DNA from 4 places in the Mesorhizobium sp. B2-1-8 genome. Region 4 is predicted to be linked to each of the others. Evidence: predicted binding sites of a transcription regulator. Region 4 holds the regulator's gene; each other region holds the start of a gene.
What was found. Region 4 encodes PhoB, which activates phosphate uptake and scavenging genes when phosphate is short. Its sites were predicted from a motif close to TGTCATNNANCTGTCAT; they were not measured.
Positions count from the first base shown of each region.

Region 1: phnF (phosphonate metabolism transcriptional regulator PhnF) is a predicted target of PhoB. The motif match lies at 2,841-2,857, and genes of this name have one in related genera.
Region 2: FJ970_RS15410 (esterase-like activity of phytase family protein) is a predicted target of PhoB. The motif match lies at 2,927-2,943, and genes of this name have one in related genera.
Region 3: FJ970_RS23815 (LTA synthase family protein) is a predicted target of PhoB. The motif match lies at 1,751-1,767, and genes of this name have one in related genera.

Region 1 covers NZ_CP083952.1:1,726,862-1,731,389, forward strand. Annotated here, with positions in the region: gene FJ970_RS08480 (alpha-D-ribose 1-methylphosphonate 5-phosphate C-P-lyase PhnJ) at 1-577, opposite strand, end outside; gene FJ970_RS08485 (carbon-phosphorus lyase complex subunit PhnI) at 574-1,686, opposite strand; gene phnH (phosphonate C-P lyase system protein PhnH) at 1,689-2,300, opposite strand; gene phnG (phosphonate C-P lyase system protein PhnG) at 2,300-2,761, opposite strand; gene phnF (phosphonate metabolism transcriptional regulator PhnF) at 2,880-3,629, shown strand; gene FJ970_RS08505 (zinc-binding alcohol dehydrogenase family protein) at 3,637-4,528, opposite strand, start outside.
Region 2 covers NZ_CP083952.1:3,146,881-3,151,408, forward strand. Annotated here, with positions in the region: gene FJ970_RS15405 (MATE family efflux transporter) at 1-1,110, opposite strand, end outside; gene FJ970_RS15410 (esterase-like activity of phytase family protein) at 1,355-2,812, opposite strand; partial or broken gene FJ970_RS15415 (glycine cleavage T C-terminal barrel domain-containing protein) at 3,036-3,227, shown strand; gene FJ970_RS15420 (trimethylamine methyltransferase family protein) at 3,241-4,528, shown strand, end outside.
Region 3 covers NZ_CP083952.1:4,827,101-4,831,628, reverse strand. Annotated here, with positions in the region: gene FJ970_RS23815 (LTA synthase family protein) at 1-1,745, opposite strand, end outside; gene fabD (ACP S-malonyltransferase) at 1,989-2,930, shown strand; gene fabG (3-oxoacyl-[acyl-carrier-protein] reductase) at 2,988-3,725, shown strand; gene FJ970_RS23800 (acyl carrier protein) at 3,937-4,173, shown strand; gene fabF (beta-ketoacyl-ACP synthase II) at 4,208-4,528, shown strand, end outside.
Region 4 covers NZ_CP083952.1:1,444,541-1,449,068, reverse strand. Annotated here, with positions in the region: gene FJ970_RS07100 (sterol desaturase family protein) at 1-426, shown strand, start outside; partial or broken gene FJ970_RS07095 (sugar kinase) at 497-685, shown strand; gene phoB (phosphate regulon transcriptional regulator PhoB) at 807-1,496, opposite strand; gene phoU (phosphate signaling complex protein PhoU) at 1,516-2,223, opposite strand; gene pstB (phosphate ABC transporter ATP-binding protein PstB) at 2,249-3,052, opposite strand; gene pstA (phosphate ABC transporter permease PstA) at 3,049-3,900, opposite strand; gene pstC (phosphate ABC transporter permease subunit PstC) at 3,904-4,528, opposite strand, start outside.

The sequences.
Region 1 (4,528 bases), 280 kb from region 4:
GCGTCGGCGACGGGTCCATCACATAACGGCCCTCGACCTTGACCGGATAGGCATAGGTGGTGGCGATACGCCCGTGTTTGGCGATGTCCTCATAGAGTTTCACATGCATGAGGCCATATTCCTCCAGCGCATGCATCTTGCGTGTTTCGGTCTCGCGCGGCTCGAGGAAGCGCAGCGGTTCGGGAATCGGCACCTGGTAGACCAGCACCTGGCCAGCGGTGAGCGGATGTTCGGGGATGCGATGGCGGGTCTGGATGATGGTGGCGGCGGCAGTATCGGTCGTCACCGCGACGTTAGCGACTTTCTTGAAGAAGGCGCGGATCGAGACGGCATTGGTGGTGTCGTCGGCGCCCTGGTCGATGACCTTCAGCACGTCATCGGGGCCGATGATCGATGCCGTGACCTGGACGCCGCCGGTGCCCCAGCCATAGGGCATCGGCATTTCGCGCGACGCGAACGGCACCTGGTAGCCGGGGATGGCGATGCCCTTGAGGATCGCGCGGCGGATCATCCTTTTGGTCTGCTCGTCGAGATAGGCGAAGTTGTAGGTGGCGATGTCGGTCGGTTGCGCAGTCATTCCGCTGCCTCCTTCTTTTCTTCCGCCTTTGCTGGATTTTCGCGGGCCTCATACTCGGCGCGCATGCGGCGCACGAGGTCGAGCTCGGCCTGGAAGTCGACATAGTGCGGCAGCTTCAAATGCTCGACGAAGCCGGTGGCCTGGACATTGTCGGAGTGCGAGATGACGAACTCCTCGTCCTGCGCGGCAGCAAGGATGTCCTCGCCGAGTTCGGAGGCGCGCAGCGCCCGGTCGCAGAGCGCCATGGCCATCGCCTTGCGCTCGCTCTGGCCGAAGACGAGGCCGTAGCCACGGGTGAATTGCGGCGGCGCCTTGGCCGAACCCTTGAACTGGTTGACCATCTGGCATTCGGTGACCCGCACCGTGCCGAGCGGCACGGCGAACGGCAGTTCGGGCACGTCGAGCTCCAGCTCGACCTCGCCGATGCGGATCTCGCCGACGAAGGGATGGTTGCGGGCATAGCCGCGCTGCGTGGAATAGCCGAGCGCCAGCAGAAAACCCTCGTCACCGCGCGACAGCGCCTGCAGGCGGATGTCGCGCGCCATCGGGAATTCCAGCGGCTCGCGGGTGATGTCGCCGGGAACGTGGTCCTGAGGCATGTCGCCATCGGGCTCGATCAGGCCTTCGCGGGCGAGGATGGCCGAGACACGCGGCATGGCCTCGGCCTCGCCGGCGCGCTGCAACGGTTCGGCGACATCGGCGCCGGCGGCAAGCTCCGGGTCGAGCAGGCGGTGGGTGTAGTCGAAAGTCGGACCAAGCAACTGGCCGCCAGGCAGATCCTTGTAGGTCGCCGAGACGCGCCGTTCGGCCAGCATCGCGCTGGTGTCGATCGGGCTGGTGTAACCGAAGCGCGGCAGCGTGGTGCGGTAGGCGCGCACCAGGAAGATCGCCTCGATCATGTCGCCGCGGGCCTGGACGATGGCGAGTGCCGCCAATTCACGGTCATAGAGCGAGCCTTCGCTCATCACCCTGTCGACACCGAGCGCCAGTTGTTCGACAATCTGGTCAAGGCGCAGCGCTGGCACCGAGCGGTCGCCGCGCCGGCGGTCGGCAAGCAGGCTGTGAGCGTTGGCAATTGCGGCTTCGCCACCTTTGACCGCGACATACATCTTCAAGCCTCCATCGTCTCGATGCGCGTCGTGCGCGGCAGGCAGGCTATGCCGTCCGATGTGGCGAGGATGATGTCGACGCCACGAGGAAAGCGCTTGTTGTTTTGCTTCCACTGCTCGACGAAATGGCGCGGCATCTGGGCCGGTGCGATCGTGGCGCTGGTTTCGATGCCGGGGCCTTCCAGCAACAGCGGGGCCCCTGAAGCGAGGTCGCCGACCTGCAGGATCAGCGTCGTCGATCGGTCGGGATAGTCCTGCGTGCCCTGCGAAAAGCCATCGATCGCCATCATCTCGGCGGGCATGGCAATAAACGCGAAATGCGCGTCGGCTGATGTGTTGGCCAGCGGTGCGCCCGTGTGGAAACCAAGCCAGGAGCTGATCGCCGCGGATGCATGCAGTGCCGGGTCGAGCCAGAGCGGCGTGTCGTTGTCGCACAGCGCCAGGGCAATGGAGCCTGATGTTGCCGAAAGCGGCGCCGGCGGACGGGCCCGCGCCGGTAAGGGCTGGACGCTGCCCGGCCGCGCCATGGCATCCATGACGGCCCGAAACACGGCCTGGGCGTTGAAGACCGGGTCGGCGAAACCGCCTTCGATCGATTGCGCAGCGATATCCATCAGTCTTCTCCGCGAACCATGGTGAAGAAATCCACCTTCGTTGCCGCCGTCTCGGCGCGGCGTTTTTCGTGGGCAGCGGTCAGAGCGGAGCGCAAGGGCGCAATAAGCCTGGTCTCGACCTCGGTGCGGCGGGCAGGGTCCTGCCAGAGCGCGTCGGCGATGGCTGCCAGCTTCGCCTTCTGCTTATCGCGGCCAAGCGCGTAGCAATGACCGACCTGCCCGGATGGCAGCCGGACGGTGGCGCGAGTGACGGTCGCTTCGCCGACATTGAAGGGCGCGCCGCCGCCGCCGATGCGGCCACGCAGGGTGACCAGGCCGGTCTCGGGGCCGCGCAGCAATTCGGCTTGCGAAGGCAGGCCGGCCTCGTTCCAGAGCCGCACGATGTCGTCGCCGCTCGATTGCGCCAGCGTCGCCATGGCGGCCTTGCGCTCGGCCTGGTCCCGGGCTTCCTGTCCTCGCATCGCCAACTTTCCTCTTTGCTAAATTTGTCTATTGATATAGACAACTATACAAATTATACATACTACCTAACGCGAGTCCATGACGGGTGCGTGACAGGATTGGCCGGGGGGCAAAAACATGATCGGGCAGCAGGTGGTCGACAGCATCGAGCGGCGCAGCGGTGTTTCACTGTGGCGCCAGATCGCCGACAGGATCCTGCAATCGATTGCCACCGGTGATTTCGCCGAGAATGCCGCGCTGCCGCCCGAGGTCGCTCTGGCCGAGCGCTACGGCGTCAACCGTCACACCGTACGCAGCGCCATATCGGCCCTCGTGCAGGAGGGCGTGCTGCGGGCCGAGCAGGGGCGAGGCACCTTCGTCTTGTCGCGCAAGCGGCTGTCTTATCCGATTGGCGCGCGGACACGCTTTTCGACTGGCCTGCAGGGGCAGACGTCGGAACGGCACATCGTGCTGCTCTCCTCATCGATCGAGCCCGCCAGCCAGCGCGTTGCCGAAGGGCTCGGTCTGGCCCGTGGCACCGAGATGATACGGCTGGAGACACGCGGCGAGGCCGACGGGCGGCCGGTGTCGCGCGCCGCCGCTTGGTTCGAGGCGAGGCGCTTTGCAGGCATCGACAAAGCGATGGCGCAGACCGGTTCGATCACCGCGTCGCTCGCCCGTTTCGGTATAGACGATTATCTCAGGCAATCGACCGTGCTGTCGGCGCGCCACGCGGACGCCGCCGACCTTGCCGACCTCGACCTGCAGCCGGGCGCCATAGTCCTGGTCACGGTGGCGGTCAACGTCACGCCCGACGGCCAGCCGATCCAGTTTTCGGAGTCGCGTTTTCCTGCAGAGCGAGTGGAGCTGAAGCTCTCGGCGCTGTAGGCCCTGGCTATCCGATCTCGATAACGGCCTTGATCAGGCCCGACTTTTCGTGCGCCCAGCGTGCGAGATCCCTTGGCGTATCGGCCAGCGTGGTGCGGTGGGTGACGAGCTTGGCAAGCGGCACGGCACCATTCCGAATCGAGGCGGCGACATGATCGAAGTCGGCGCGCAACGCATTGCGGCTGCCGATCAATGTCATTTCGCGCTTGTGGAACTCAGGGTCGGAAAAGACGATGTCGTCCTTGACGACGCTGACCAGTACCAGCGTGCCGCCATGCGCGACATGGGCGAAGGCCGATTGCACCGACCGGGTGTTGCCGGTGGCGTCGAAGACCACGTCGAAGCCTTCGCCGTCGGTCGCATCACGCACCAGATCGGACACGGGTGCTTGCGAGCCGTCGAGAATCGAAAAGCCGAGCTCACTCGCGGCGAAGGTCAGTCTTTCGGTGCTCATGTCGAGAAGTGTCACCTCGAGCCCGGCAATGCGTGCGAAGATGGCGGTGCCAAGCCCGATCGGGCCGGCGCCGATGACCAGCGCGCGTCCACCGGGCTCGGAACGCGCACGGCGCACGGCATGCGCGCCGATGGCCAGGAATTCGACGGCGGCGGCGTCGGCAAGCGACAGCCCGTTTGTGGGATAAAGGTTCTGCGCCGGCACCAGGATCCGTTCGCACATGGCGCCGTCGCGATGCACGCCGAGCACTTCGATCCTGACACAGCAATTTGGCTTGCCGTGCCGGCAGGCGATGCATTTGCCGCAGGAGAGATAGGGGTTGATGATCACCGGTTCGCCGACCGCAAGACCGACTCCTTCGCCGACTTCGACGACGGTGCCGGAGACTTCGTGGCCCATGATGCGGGGGTAAGCGAGGAAAGGATGCTTGCCCTCGAAGATGTGA
Region 2 (4,528 bases), 1.7 Mb from region 4:
CGTGTTGATGTGGGCGGCAATGTCGATCGCTGCGCTGTCACTGCTCAGGAACAAGCTCAGGATCGAGCGGTCGAAGACCCATAGCAGCGCGACGAGAGCGCCGGTCAGGACGAGGTTGAAGCCGACGCCGGAAGCGGCAACGCGGCCGATCCGGTCCCAGCGGCCGGCACCGACATTCTGAGCCGCCATGGAAGAGACCGCGGCGCCGATCGCGAGCGCCGGCATCTGGATGTAGGTCCAGAGCTGCGCGGCGATGCCGTAGGCGGCGGCGACCTGCGAACCGTACGAGTTGACGATGCCCATGACCGTCAGTGCCGCCGCCGAGATGACGATCATCTGCAGACCCATCGGCACCCCCTTGAAGACGACGATGCGCAGCAGCGCCGGATCCGGGCGCAGCAGGACGAGATTGGCGCCGGCCAGCCGCAACGGATGCTTGCGCGTGTAGAGCACGACGAGGATGGCGATGACACTGACGGTCTGACCGATCAGCGTCGAGGTGGCGGAACCGGCGATGCCGAGTTCGGGAAACGGGCCGATGCCGCGGATGAGCAAGGGATTGAGCGCGATGTCGAGAACGACCGCCAGTGCCATGAAGATGAAGGGCGTGCGTGAATCGCCGGCGCCGCGCAGCACGGTCATGACGAAGGACAGAAGGTTCATCATCGGCACGGCGACGAAGATGATGCGCAGGTAGGAGTGCGCGAGCGCCAAGGCGTCGGCCGGCGTGCCAAGTGCGCCCAGGATGGCATCGACCCAGATCCAGCCGCAGACCGCGAAGACCACCGAAACGAGGAAGAAGAAAGTGGCGCTGGTGCCGACGATGCGGCGCGCCTCGGGCAGGTCGCGGGCGCCGACCGACTGCGCCACCAGAATGGTGGCCGCCATGCCGATGCCGAACACAGTGCCGAGGATCAGGAACAGAACGAGATTGGCGTTGGATGTCGCGGTCAGCGCCGAGTCGCCGAGGAAGCGGCCCACCCAGACGGCATTGACCGAGCCGTTCAGCGATTGCAGCACGTTGGAGCCGAGCACCGGCAAGGCGAAGAGCAGCAGCGTGCGTGGGATCGGGCCGCTGGTCAGGTCGCCGGTGCGCCGACGCGCGGGCATTTTTTCGTCCATGGGCGATAAGGCCTATCTCGAGTCCGGTGCGCGATGATCGCATGATTCAACCGAACAGGTCGATGCGGGGGCGGGGAGCTTCGTGCGCGGTGTCGGCTGCCGGCAAGGTCATCGAGCAGGACGGCCGAGCCAATCGATGCGGGCGTGCCAAAGGATGCGGAGTTCTTGAAGCAAGCCTTCACAACCTGCACAAGCGGGCACGCCAGGCGCGCGCCCGCTTGTGCAGTGATCGTTACTTCTTGCCGAGGCCGGGCAGCGTGACCTGATAGACCAGGAACATGGTGTCGACATCGGCGCCGTCATCGGCCTTGTAGGGCGCGCCGACCTGGAAGCCGTCCTGGGCGAGGAAGTCATTGTCGTTGGCGACGAACAGGAAATAGTCGTCGGGCAGCTTCGGGTCGAGGACGCTGGCAACCGACATCGCTTCCCACTTTTCCGAAAGCTCGTTGCGGTCCTTCGCCCCACCATTGTGCAGGCCGAAGCGGCCAAGCTGCGCGGCGTCGTTTATATCGATGAACGGCGTCAGCTTGGCTGGCGTCACAGAGGGATCGAGCACGCCCTTGGGCGCGACCGGCTTGTCGGCCGCGTCGAATGCGCCGCCCGCGATGTCGGTCGCGCCGGACACGTCGACGATGTTGATCTGGCGATAGAGTGACGCGTCACCCTTCTTCAAGCCCTGGCCGTTGCCGCTGTCGCGCGCCAGCATCAGGAAGGACGTGTCCGAAAGCGCCACGATCTCGCTTTGCGCGGCGACCTTGGTCTTGCCCTTGGCATCCCTGAACACCGGCAGCGGCACGACATATTCATGCGCGAGCTTCAGATGGGCGAGGTCGGACGCATCATAGACCAGCGCCCGGGTGTTCTGCCGTGTCGCTGGGGAATCGCCGCCGTCCTGCCTCGGCGCCGACTGCAGCACGGCGATCAGGAATTTGCCGTCCGGCGTCATCGCCATGCCTTCGAGGCCCTGGTTGTTCTGGCGGCCGGTGTCGGGATCCTTCGGATCAGGGTCGGCGGCACCCGGGCCGGGATTGTCGGAGGAGAAGTTCGGCGCTCCCTTGCGCATCGGCACAAGGGCCGCCGGCGGCTGGGTCGCCGACATCAGGCGGCCTTGCGCGGAGAACCTGTAGATGTTGGGGCCGTACTCGTCGGAGATGAACATCGAACCGTCGGGCAGCCGCGCGATGGCCTCGTTGTCGAGAGCGAGCTTGCCGTTGGTGGCGACGGGCAGCATCGGCATGTCGCCGGCCGCGGCGCGTACATCCGACAATGGATCGAGGCCGGTGGCATCGACGCCCTTGTCATCGGTGAGCAGTATCGTGTCGGCAAGCGTCGCCTTGACGCCCGTCTGCTCCTGGCCGGCGTCGGGCGCGACAGGCGTGAATTCGATGCCGACGGCGTTGAGGCGCGGGCGATAGTCGGTGGTGCCGCCGACGTTGTAGCCACGGTCGGGCAGGAGCCAGAGCGACCCCTTGTAGGTACCCGCTTCATGCGTCCAGCCTGATGTGTCGATCGCCATGCCGGAGGCGGAGCCAAAGGTCTCGCCGAACTTGTCGCGCTGGTCGGCCGGCATGCGGCCGACGCCGACCAGGCCCTTGTTGATGTAAGCCATGCCGTCGGCAAGCGCCGGGGTGAGGGCGGTGAACAAGGCCAGCGCGACGCCGAGCGAGGCGGTTCGGTGCAGGTGTTTCATGGACAATCCTCTTTGTGACGAAGCATGCCGGAGCGGCCGAAGGACAAAAACGGAAAGAGGTGCCGCCTCGACGGTGCCGTGCGTGCCTCCCCGAAAGCGATCTAAGGCGTGAACATGATGCTTGCGTGACAGTGCGCGATGCCGCTCCGCCAGCTTACTGGACACTTATGTCTAGTGCATATAGGGTGCCGGCTTCGAACTGACCGGGGAGAAGCCTTGAAGCCGCCGCGTCGGCTTCGTCACCTCGGGCGGATTTGGCTACACGATCGGCAAGGGCGTCGCGCTGGCGTTGGTGGACGACGATTTCGCCGGGGAGGGGACGGCGCTTTGCGTGCACATTGTCGGCGTCGAGCGGACTGCGCGGGTCATCGCGGCCTCGCCCTATGATCCCCAGGGCAAGGCGATGCGGCAATGAGGAGGAGTTTCTGATGATCGATGACGCTGCACGAGACAGCAGGCGCGAACGCCGGCGCGGACGCATGGGCGAGGCCGGCAGCGAATCAACCCGCAAGCCCAATTACCGGTCGCTGAAGAACCCGTTCCTGCCGCAGCCGATCTTTTCCGACGACCAGGTGGCGTCGATCCACGACACGGCGCTGCGCGTGCTGGAGGAGCTCGGCATCAAGGTGCTGTTGCCGCAGGCGCGCGAGGTGCTCGCCCGCGCCGGCGCCCTGGTCGATCCCGACACCGACATGGTGCGCATCGGCCGCGACATGGTGCTGGCCGCACTTGCCTCGGCGCCGCGATCGATCCACGCCAATGCGGGCGCGCGCGCTCGCGATCTGTCGCTCGAACTGGGCTCGATGACGTTCCTGGCGGGCTCCGGCGCGCCCAACGTCACCGATCTCGACCGCGGCCGGCGGCCCGGAACGCTGGCCGCCTTCGAGGAGCTCATGAAGCTGGTGCAGCATTTCGATGTGTTGCACATGCTGGGGCCGTGCATCGAGCCGCAGGACATCGACAATCGCTTCCGCCACTATGCCGTCAACCGGGCGCAGCTGACGCTCTCCGACAAATTCCCGTTCGTGTTCGCACGCGGTACGCCGCAGGTCGATGACAGTTTCGAGATGATCAGGCTGGCCCGCGGGCTGTCCGAAGACGCGTTCCGCACGGGCGCGCATTGCTACACCGTCATCAACACCAACTCGCCGCGCCAGCTCGATATTCCGATGGCGCAAGGCATCATCGATTTCGCCAAGGCGGGCCAGGTCCTGATCATCACGCCGTTCTGTCTGGCCGGTGCGATGGCGCCGATCACGGTGGCCGGCGCCCTGACGCTGCAGCATGCCGAAGCGCTGGCCGGGCTGACGCTGGCGCAGATCGTGCGGCCGGGCGCGCCGGTGGTCTACGGTTCCTTCTCCTCCAATGTCGACATGAAATCCGGAGCACCCGCCTTCGGCACGCCGGAGCACGTCAAAGCCACGCTGGGTGCAGGCCAACTGGCGCGCTTTACCGGTCTGCCCTGGCGCTCGGGCGGCGGCAGCGCGGCCAACATTTCGGACGCGCAGGCCGCGCACGAGACGCAGTTCGCGCTGTGGGGCTCGGTGCTGTCGGGCGCCACAGTCTGCATCCATGCCGCCGGCTGGCTGGAAGGGGGCTTGAGTGTTTCCCTAGAAAAGCTGGTCACCGACATCGAAGCAGTGCAGACGGTGGCGGAACTTTGTACCGCGACGCCCGGCGACGACGACGCAATAGGCTTCGAGGCCATCGCCGAAG
Region 3 (4,528 bases), 3.0 Mb from region 4:
AAGCCGGTGTAGTAAGGGTGGGTGATGCCCGCCGCGGTGAGGATATGATAGGGGAGGAAGGCAGGGCTCACCGTCCCCAGATTCTCGACCGGGCCTGAGCGGTTCGACCAGATGATCAGCGGTGTCGCGTGATGTTCGAGAGCCGCCTCCGGTGTCGGTTCCCTGCGGGGCGCGACGTTGTCCTTCAGGAAGCCGGTCTCGACATAGACCGGTCCAAGTGGCGGCAGATGGTCGCCGAAAAAGACGACAATCGTCGGCCGCTCGCGCGTCTTGGCCCATTCGACCAGCCGTTCGAGGCCGTGGTCCGCGTCGGCTGAACCCTCGGCATAGGAGAGCAGCGACTCACGCGCCCACTGGCTGATCGGGGCTTGCACCGAGTGGGTCGGGTTGGAATAACGTCTCGGTTCATAGGGGCCGTGGTTCTGCAGGCTGACCGCGAAGAAAAACACGGGGTCGTCGCTGGCATCGGCTTCGCGGATGATTTCGTCGGTCATCGCGGCGTCGGATGCCAGCGGTCCGCGCTTTTGCATGGGCGGCAGCGTCTCTTCCGATTTGAAGTCGTTGAAACCGAAATCGGCATAGACCGCGCCGCGATTCCAGAACCAGTTGGTGCCTGGATGGATGGCGCGCGCCTTATAGCCTTCGCTCTTCAGGAAGGTCGCCATCGACGGTGTCGGGGTGCGCACATATTGCTGGTAGGGGATGCTGCCGGCCGGCAGGAAGGCGTTCGAGAACCCGGTCAGCGCCTCGAATTCGATATTGGCGGTCATGCCGCCGAATTCAGGCGAGAACATCGAACCCGAGCGAAGCGCCCGCACATTGGGCATCGGATCGGGGGTGATGGTGACGCCGGGCAGCTTGGTCGGATCCCAGAAGGATTCGCTCATGACGACGATGATGTCTGGCTTCTGGGCCGGCACCGAGGCGGTCACATTGGTTCGGTCAATGGCCGCAATAGCCTTGTCGGAATAGCCTGGCGGGGCCGAGACGTGCGCCATCGGCACGTTGAGCGCGAAGGCGAGCGCAAAGCCATTGGAGGCGTAGTTTTCCTTCTGGTCCCACATGATCGGGATGATCTGCAGCCGGTCCCGCGTCCACGAGAAGGTGGCATAGTCCATGATCGAGACGAAGAAGGCGAGCAGCGGCACCGCCAGCGTCAGCCGGGCAAGGCGGCCCTTGTGGCTGAGGGCCGGAACCTTGCGGCGCCAAAGCCGCCAGCCGTAGACCAGCAGGGACAGGCCGGCGACGATGCCCACGACCATGGCGAGCGCGGTCATAGGCCGGTCGCGCACAAGGAGCGGCAGCAGGGCGAAGATCTGGCGGGCATAGAGAAAATCGGTCGGGTAGAGCGGATCGCCGAGATAATGCGATTTCTGGTGGCCGACAAAGGCCAGCGACAGGGTCAGCGGCGCCACGATCATCAGGCTTTGATGACTGCGGCCGAGCACCGCGTCGAGGCCGATCAGGATCAGCGCGAACACGACGATGGTGGTCCAGCCGGGCTTGAGCGGCTGCAGGAAGAAGGAAACGGTGCCGGCGACATCACCCCGCACGATCAGTTCGATGGCGAACACCAGGACAGCCGAGATCGCCAGGCTGATCAGTCCGTAGCGGACGACCGGCCATTTCCGGCCCGGCAGATAGCCCGTGGACGGATCGTCTTCCAGGAATTGCGGCGCGGCGTTGCCGGTACGTTTGAAACTCTTTGCCACTTTAACTTCCCACCCAAAGACGACCCACGTCATTCGATTGTCATATAATTGTCACGCAAGGCTAGCGCCTGTGGCGGAAATAAGAAGAGCCAGCAAACGATTCGTGAGCGGTTTTCATCAGGTGTGATCGCCAAAAAGCCTTTTGGAACAGGCACGCGCGCGCGGATACGGCGTTCGGCATGGGCTGAAGTGGCTTGACTTGGCAGGCTGCCTTGCGCCACAGGCAGGGAAAATTCGTAGTATCAGGCAAGCAAAACCAGTCTGGGGAGCCCTCGCATGGCCGTTGCATTCACCTTTCCGGGACAAGGCAGCCAGGCTGTCGGCATGGGCAAGGATCTCGCCGATGCTTTTCCCGAGGCACGTAGGATTTTCCAGGAAGTCGACGACGCGCTCGGCGAAAACCTGTCGAAGCTGATCTGGGAAGGTCCCGAAGAGACCTTGACGCTGACGGCCAACGCGCAGCCGGCGCTGATGGCGGTGTCGTTGGCGGCGATCAGGGCGCTGGAAGCGCGCGGTTTCTCGCTGAACGACAAGGTCGCCTATGTCGCCGGCCACTCGCTGGGCGAATATTCGGCACTCGCCGCCGCCGGCTTCGTTTCTGTTGGCGATGCCGCCCGTCTGCTGCGCATTCGCGGCAACGCCATGCAGGCAGCGGTGCCGGCCGGCGAAGGCGCCATGGCGGCGATCATCGGGTTGGAGCAGGCCGATGTCGAAGCTGCCTGTGCCGAGGCCGCAAAGGGCTCGATTTGCCAGATCGCCAACGACAATGGCGGCGGCCAGCTGGTCATCTCAGGTGCGAAGGCCGCGGTTGAGCTGGCAGCGAAACTGTGCACCGAAAAGGGCGCCAAACGGGCGCTGATGCTGCAGGTGTCGGCGCCCTTCCATTCTGCGCTGATGGCACCTGCGGCCAACGTCATGCGCGAGGCTCTTGCCGGCGTGGCAAAGACTGCGCCAGTCGTTCCCGTCCTTTCCAACGTATCGGTACAGCCGTCGACCGATCCCGACGAAATCGCCCGGCGTCTGGTCGAGCAGGTGACCGGTCGCGTGCGTTGGCGCGAAACTGTGGAATGGTTCGGCGCCAACGGTGTCTCGACGCTTTACGAGATCGGCGCCGGCAAGGTGCTTTCGGGACTGGCTCGTCGCATCAACCGCGACATCGCCACCGCCTCTGTAGGTTCCGCGGCCGAGGTCGAGGCGGCATTGGCGGCGCTTGCATAAAACGCCATTTGATACCATCCCTATATGGGGTGCCCTCTTCTCAACCTGGAGACAAAAATGTTCGAATTGACCGGCCGCAAGGCGCTTGTCACCGGCGCATCGGGGGGCATCGGCGAGGCGATCGCCAGGGTGCTGCATGCACAGGGCGCGATCGTCGGCCTGCACGGCACGCGCGTCGAGAAACTGGAGACGCTGGCCTCCGAACTGGGCGACCGGGTCAAGCTGTTCCCGGCCAACCTGTCGAACCGCGACGAGGTCAAGGCACTCGGCCAGAAGGCGGAGGCCGATCTCGAGGGCGTCGACATCCTGGTCAACAATGCCGGCATCACCAAGGACGGCCTGTTCGTGCGCATGTCGGACGCCGACTGGGATACGGTGCTGGAGGTCAATCTCGCCGCCGTTTTCCGGCTGACCCGTGAACTGACCCACCCGATGATGCGCCGCCGCCATGGCCGCATCATCAACATCACTTCGGTGGTCGGGGTGACCGGCAATCCTGGCCAGGCGAACTACTGCGCCTCCAAGGCCGGAATGATCGGCTTGTCCAAATCGCTGGCGCAGGAGATCGCCACCCGCAACATCACCGTCAACTGCGTCGCTCCGGGCTTCATCGAATCGGCGATGACCGACAAGCTCAACGACAAGCAGAAAGAGGCGATCATGGCGGCGATCCCCACCAAGCGCATGGGCACCAGTGCCGAAGTGGCGTCCGCCGTTGCCTATCTGGCTTCGAACGAGGCCGCCTACGTAACCGGGCAGACCATTCACGTGAATGGCGGCATGGCGATGATCTGAGCGAGGTTCGGCAGCATTATCGCCGTGCTGTGAAAACCCACCATTTCGGCTTGGACCTCGGCTATTTTTCGTGTAATGCGGCCCGCAACCCGGCGGTTCGGGCAAAACCGGTCCGTGGCCGTTGCGTTACCGGCAGGACCATCTTTCAGCTTGATTAGCGGCATTCCGCCCGCTAACGAAGACAGACAAACAAAAGACGAGGATGCCCCAAATGAGTGACACCGCAGAGCGCGTCAAGAAGATCGTCATCGAACACCTTGGCGTCGATGCCGACAAAGTGACGGAGCAGGCGAGCTTCATCGATGATCTGGGCGCTGACAGCCTCGACACGGTTGAACTTGTCATGGCGTTCGAAGAAGAATTCGGCGTCGAGATCCCCGACGACGCAGCCGAGACCATTCTGACGGTCGGCGATGCGGTGAAGTACATCGACAAGGCTTCGGCCTGACGCTTTCCGCAGTCATCACCGGGGAGGACCTGCGATGAGGCGTGTCGTCGTAACGGGCCTTGGCTTGGTTTCGCCGTTCGGTATGGGCTTCGAGCACGGCTGGAAGGAACTGCTGACCGGCCGCAGCGCCGCCAAGCGCGTCACCGAGTTCGAGGTGGACGATCTTGCTTGCAAGATCGCCCACGTCATTCCGCGTGGCGACGGCTCCAACGGCACGCTCAATCCCGAAGCCATTCTTGAGCCGAAGGAACTTCGCAAGATCGGCGACTTCATCCTGTACGGGATCGCGGCCGCCGATGAAGCACTGAAGGATTCCGGCTGGAAGCCTTCAACCGAAGAGGAGCGTTGCGCCACC
Region 4 (4,528 bases):
TTCTACTGGATTCACCGGCTGCTCCATACGAAGCTCCTTTACCGCATCCACGCGCTGCATCACCGCAATATTGATGTGGGGCCGTGGTCGGGCCTTGCGATGCACCCGGTTGAACACATTTTCTATTTCGGAACCGCGCTGGTCCATTTCGTTGTTCCGTCCAGCCCGATGCATCTTATCTGCCACCTGATGTTCTATGGCCTTTACGCCATTACCACCCATACCGGGTTCGAAGGGCTCTGGCTGGCCGGGCGCAAGCGCGTCGACCTGGGCACCTTCCACCACCAGCTTCATCATCGCTACTTTGAGGTGAACTACGGCACGCTGGAAGTGCCATGGGACAAGTGGTTCGACACCTTCCACGATGGCACTGAATCGGCAAAGGCACGGATGAAGGCGCGTCTTGCCGCGCGGCGCCGGCTATAGGTCATGCCGGCGGAAGGGGCACGTGATATAAGTCCTCAGGCAGGTTTACGCCGCAGACCGCCCCAGCCCCCGATCTCTTTACGGCAAGGCCGGCGAGGCGCTGGGTTATGGGCTGGGCAGCCTGTTCGCGCTGATCGATCCCGCACCCGTCGCCATGGTCGGCGTCTGCGCGGCGGCCTTCGACCTGATCGAGCCGGCACTGCGCGAGGCGATCGCCCACACCGCCGGCGGCCAGCATTCGAAATCGATCTCCTTCGACATCGGGATTTGTTTTTCTTCCATGTGATCGGCGCGGCATGCATGATTGTTTTGCTCTGGAAGGTGCACAATCATACACGTGGGCGCTCCCCATTCCGATCTCACCGAGATGGGACAGACGTCTAGTCTTCCCTGATCGCGTAGCCCGCGCCGCGGATGGTGCGGATGACGTCGGGCATGCGGCCATTGTTGACCGCCTTGCGCAGCCGTCCGACATGCACGTCCACGGTGCGCTCGTCGATATAGATCGTCTCGCCCCAGACATTGTCGAGCAGCTGGCTGCGCGAGAACACCCGACCGGGATGGCGCATCATGAACTCTAGCAACCGGAACTCGGTCGGGCCAAGCCGGATCTCGCTCTTCTTGCGATAGACCCGGTGCGATTCGCGGTCGAGCACGATGTCGCCGACCTTGAGCACGCTGGACAGCACTTCCGGCTTGGCGCGGCGTAGCAGCGCCTTGACCCGGGCCATGAATTCCGGCGTCGAGAACGGCTTGACCAGATAGTCGTCGGCACCGGTCGAAAGGCCGCGCACGCGGTCGCTCTCCTCGCCGCGTGCCGTAAGCATGATGATCGGCAGCCTCTCGGTCTCGGGCCGCATTCGCAGGCGCCGACAGAGCTCGATGCCGGAAACCGCCGGCACCATCCAGTCGAGCACCAGGAGGTCGGGCACGTTCTCCTGGAGGCGGATCTCGGCTTCGTCGCCGCGCGTCACCACCTCGACCTGGTACCCTTCCGATTCCAGATTGTAGCGCAGGAGCACACCGAGCGGCTCCTCGTCCTCCACCACCATGATGCGTGGCGCGATCATCGATTGATCATCCCTGCCGTCAAGCCGCCGGCACCGACATCGCCGTCTCGTCCTGCTTCGGACGATTGGCGGGCAGTTGCGTGCCAGTCAGCACATAGTACGCATTCTCGGCGATGTTGGTCACATGGTCGCCGATGCGTTCGAGGTTCTTGGCGCAGAACAAAAGATGCGTGCAAGCCGTGATGTTGCGCGGATCCTCCATCATGTAGGTCAGGAGTTCGCGGAACACCGAGGTGTATTTGACGTCGATGCGTTCGTCGTCGTTCCTGAGCTTGGCGAGTGCGGCGGCATCGCCGGCCGCATATTCCTCGACCACGCCCTGCACCTGGATCAGCACCAGCTGCGCCATGGAGTCGATCGAGTGCGACAGGTCGCGCGGCGTGGCGGTGAGGCCGACGGAGCCGACGCGCTTGGCGATGTTCTTGGCAAGGTCGCCGATGCGCTCGAGATCGCCCGCCATGCGGATCGAGCCGACGACATGGCGCAGATCGTCGGCCATCGGCTGGCGCTTGGCGATCAGGGTGATGGCGCGGTCGTCGAGTTCGCGCTGGCGCGCGTCCATGATGGCGTCGTCGGAGACGACGCGCTGTGCCAGCGCGCTGTCCGAATTCAGCAGCGCCTTGGTGGCGCCACCGACCATCGTGCCGGCGAGATCGCCCATGTCGCTGATCAGCCTGCTGATCTGTCCGAGATCCTCGTCGAAGGCTGCGACTGTGTGTTCGGCCATGATCCTGGTCCTCGTATGCGTGAGATCAGCCGAAACGGCCGGTGATGTAGTCCTGCGTGCGCTTCTCGCGAGGCGACGTGAAGATCTTCTCGGTCTTGTCGAATTCGACCAGTTCGCCCAGATACATGAAAGCCGTCTGCTTCGAGACGCGCGCGGCCTGCTGCATGTTGTGGGTGACGATGACGATCGTGTAGTCGGCCTGCAACTCGTCGATCAGTTCCTCGATCTTGGCGGTGGACAATGGGTCGAGCGCCGAGGCCGGCTCGTCGAGCAGGATGACTTCCGGCTTCACCGCCACCGTGCGGGCGATGCAAAGCCGCTGCTGCTGGCCGCCCGACAGGCTGAGGCCGCTGGCGTTCAGCTTGTCCTTGACCTCGGTCCACAGTGCCGCGCGCTTCAGCGCCTGTTCGACACGGCCGTCCATCTCGGCCTTGCTGATCTTCTCGTAGAGCCTGACACCGAAGGCGATGTTCTCATAGATCGACATCGGGAACGGTGTCGGCTTCTGGAACACCATGCCGATCTTGGTACGCAGCAGGTTGAGATCCTGCGAGCGGTCGAGAACATTTTGGCCGTCGAGCAGCACCTGACCCTCGGCGGTCTGCTTGGGGTAGAGCTCGTAGATGCGGTTGAAGACGCGCAGCAGCGTCGACTTTCCGCAACCCGACGGTCCGATGAAGGCCGTCACGCTGCGCTCGGGCAGCGACAACGTGATGTCCTTCAGCGCCTTCGACTGGCCGTAGTAGAAATTGAGGTTCTTGACCTCGATCTTCGCCTTGGCGGCTGCCTCGGTGGCAATCGTCATGTCTGCAGACAACATCTGGCTCATTTGTCCTCTCTGCGTCCGGTCAGGCTGCGCGCAAAGATGCTGAGCGCGAGAACCGTCAATGTGATTATGAGTGCGCCGGTCCAGGCCAGCTGCTGCCATTCCTCATAGGGGCTGAGAGCGAACTGGAAGATGGTGACCGGCAGGCTGGCCATCGGCGCGTTGAGATTGCTCGACCAGAACTGGTTGTTCAGCGCGGTGAAGAGCAGCGGCGCCGTCTCGCCGGAGATGCGGGCGATCGACAGCAATATGCCGGTGACGATGCCGGAAAGTGCGGCACGGTAAGCCACTGATTTGATGACCACCCAGCGCGGCGCGCCGATAGCGGTGCCGGCTTCGCGCAAGGCGTTCGGCACCAGGTTGAGCATGTCCTCGGTGGTGCGCACGACCACGGGGATGACCAGGATGGCCAGAGCGACGGCGCCGGCGATCGCCGAGAAATGCCCCATCGGCCGCACCATCAATTCGTAGACGAACAGGCCGATGATGATCGACGGCGCCGACAGCAGGATGTCGTTGATGAAGCGCACCACGGTGGTGAGTTTCGAGAAGCGGCCGTATTCGGCCATGTAGGTGCCGGCCAGAACACCGATTGGCGTGCCGACGATAACGGCGATGACCGTCATCACCACGCTGCCATAGACAGCGTTCAGCAGGCCGCCGGCATCGCCGGGCGGCGGCGTCATCTGCGTGAACACATCAAGCGAGAGCCCTGCTACGCCTTTGTAGATCAACGCGCCGAGGATCAGTGCCAGCCAGGCAAGCCCGATGCCCGCGGCGGCGACGCACAGCGTCATCATCACCGAGTTTCTGGCCTTGCGGCGGCTGTGAAGCGACGAGGCTGTCGACATCGGTCAGGCTCCGGTGCGGGCGTCGATGCGCATCAGCATGTAGCGTGCGATCGCAAGGATGAGGAAGGTGATGACGAACAGGATCAGGCCGAGCGCCACCAGCGAGGACGTGTAGAGGTCGCCAACGGCTTCGGTGAATTCATTGGCGATGGTCGCGGAGATTGTCGTTGCCGGCGCGAACAGCGAGGTCGAGATGCGGTGCGCGTTGCCGATCACGAACGTCACCGCCATGGTTTCGCCAAGCGCGCGGCCAAGGCCGAGCATGACGCCGCCCATGATGCCGATACGGGTGTAAGGGATGACGACGCGACGTGTCACTTCCCAGGTCGTGCAGCCAATGCCGTAGGCGGACTCCTTCAGCACCGGCGGCACCGTGTCGAACACGTCCTTGGTGATCGAAGTGATGAAGGGCAGCACCATGATGGCGAGGATCAGCGACGAGGTCAGCAGGCCGATGCCGTAGGGCGGACCGGCAAACAGGCTGCCAAGGCCGGGAATGCCATGGAAAACGCTGATGATGAAGGGCTGCACTGTCGTCTGCAGGAACGGCGCCAGGACGAACAGGCCCCAGATACCATAGATGATCGAAGGAATGCCGGCCAGCAATTCCACCGCCATGCCGATTGGG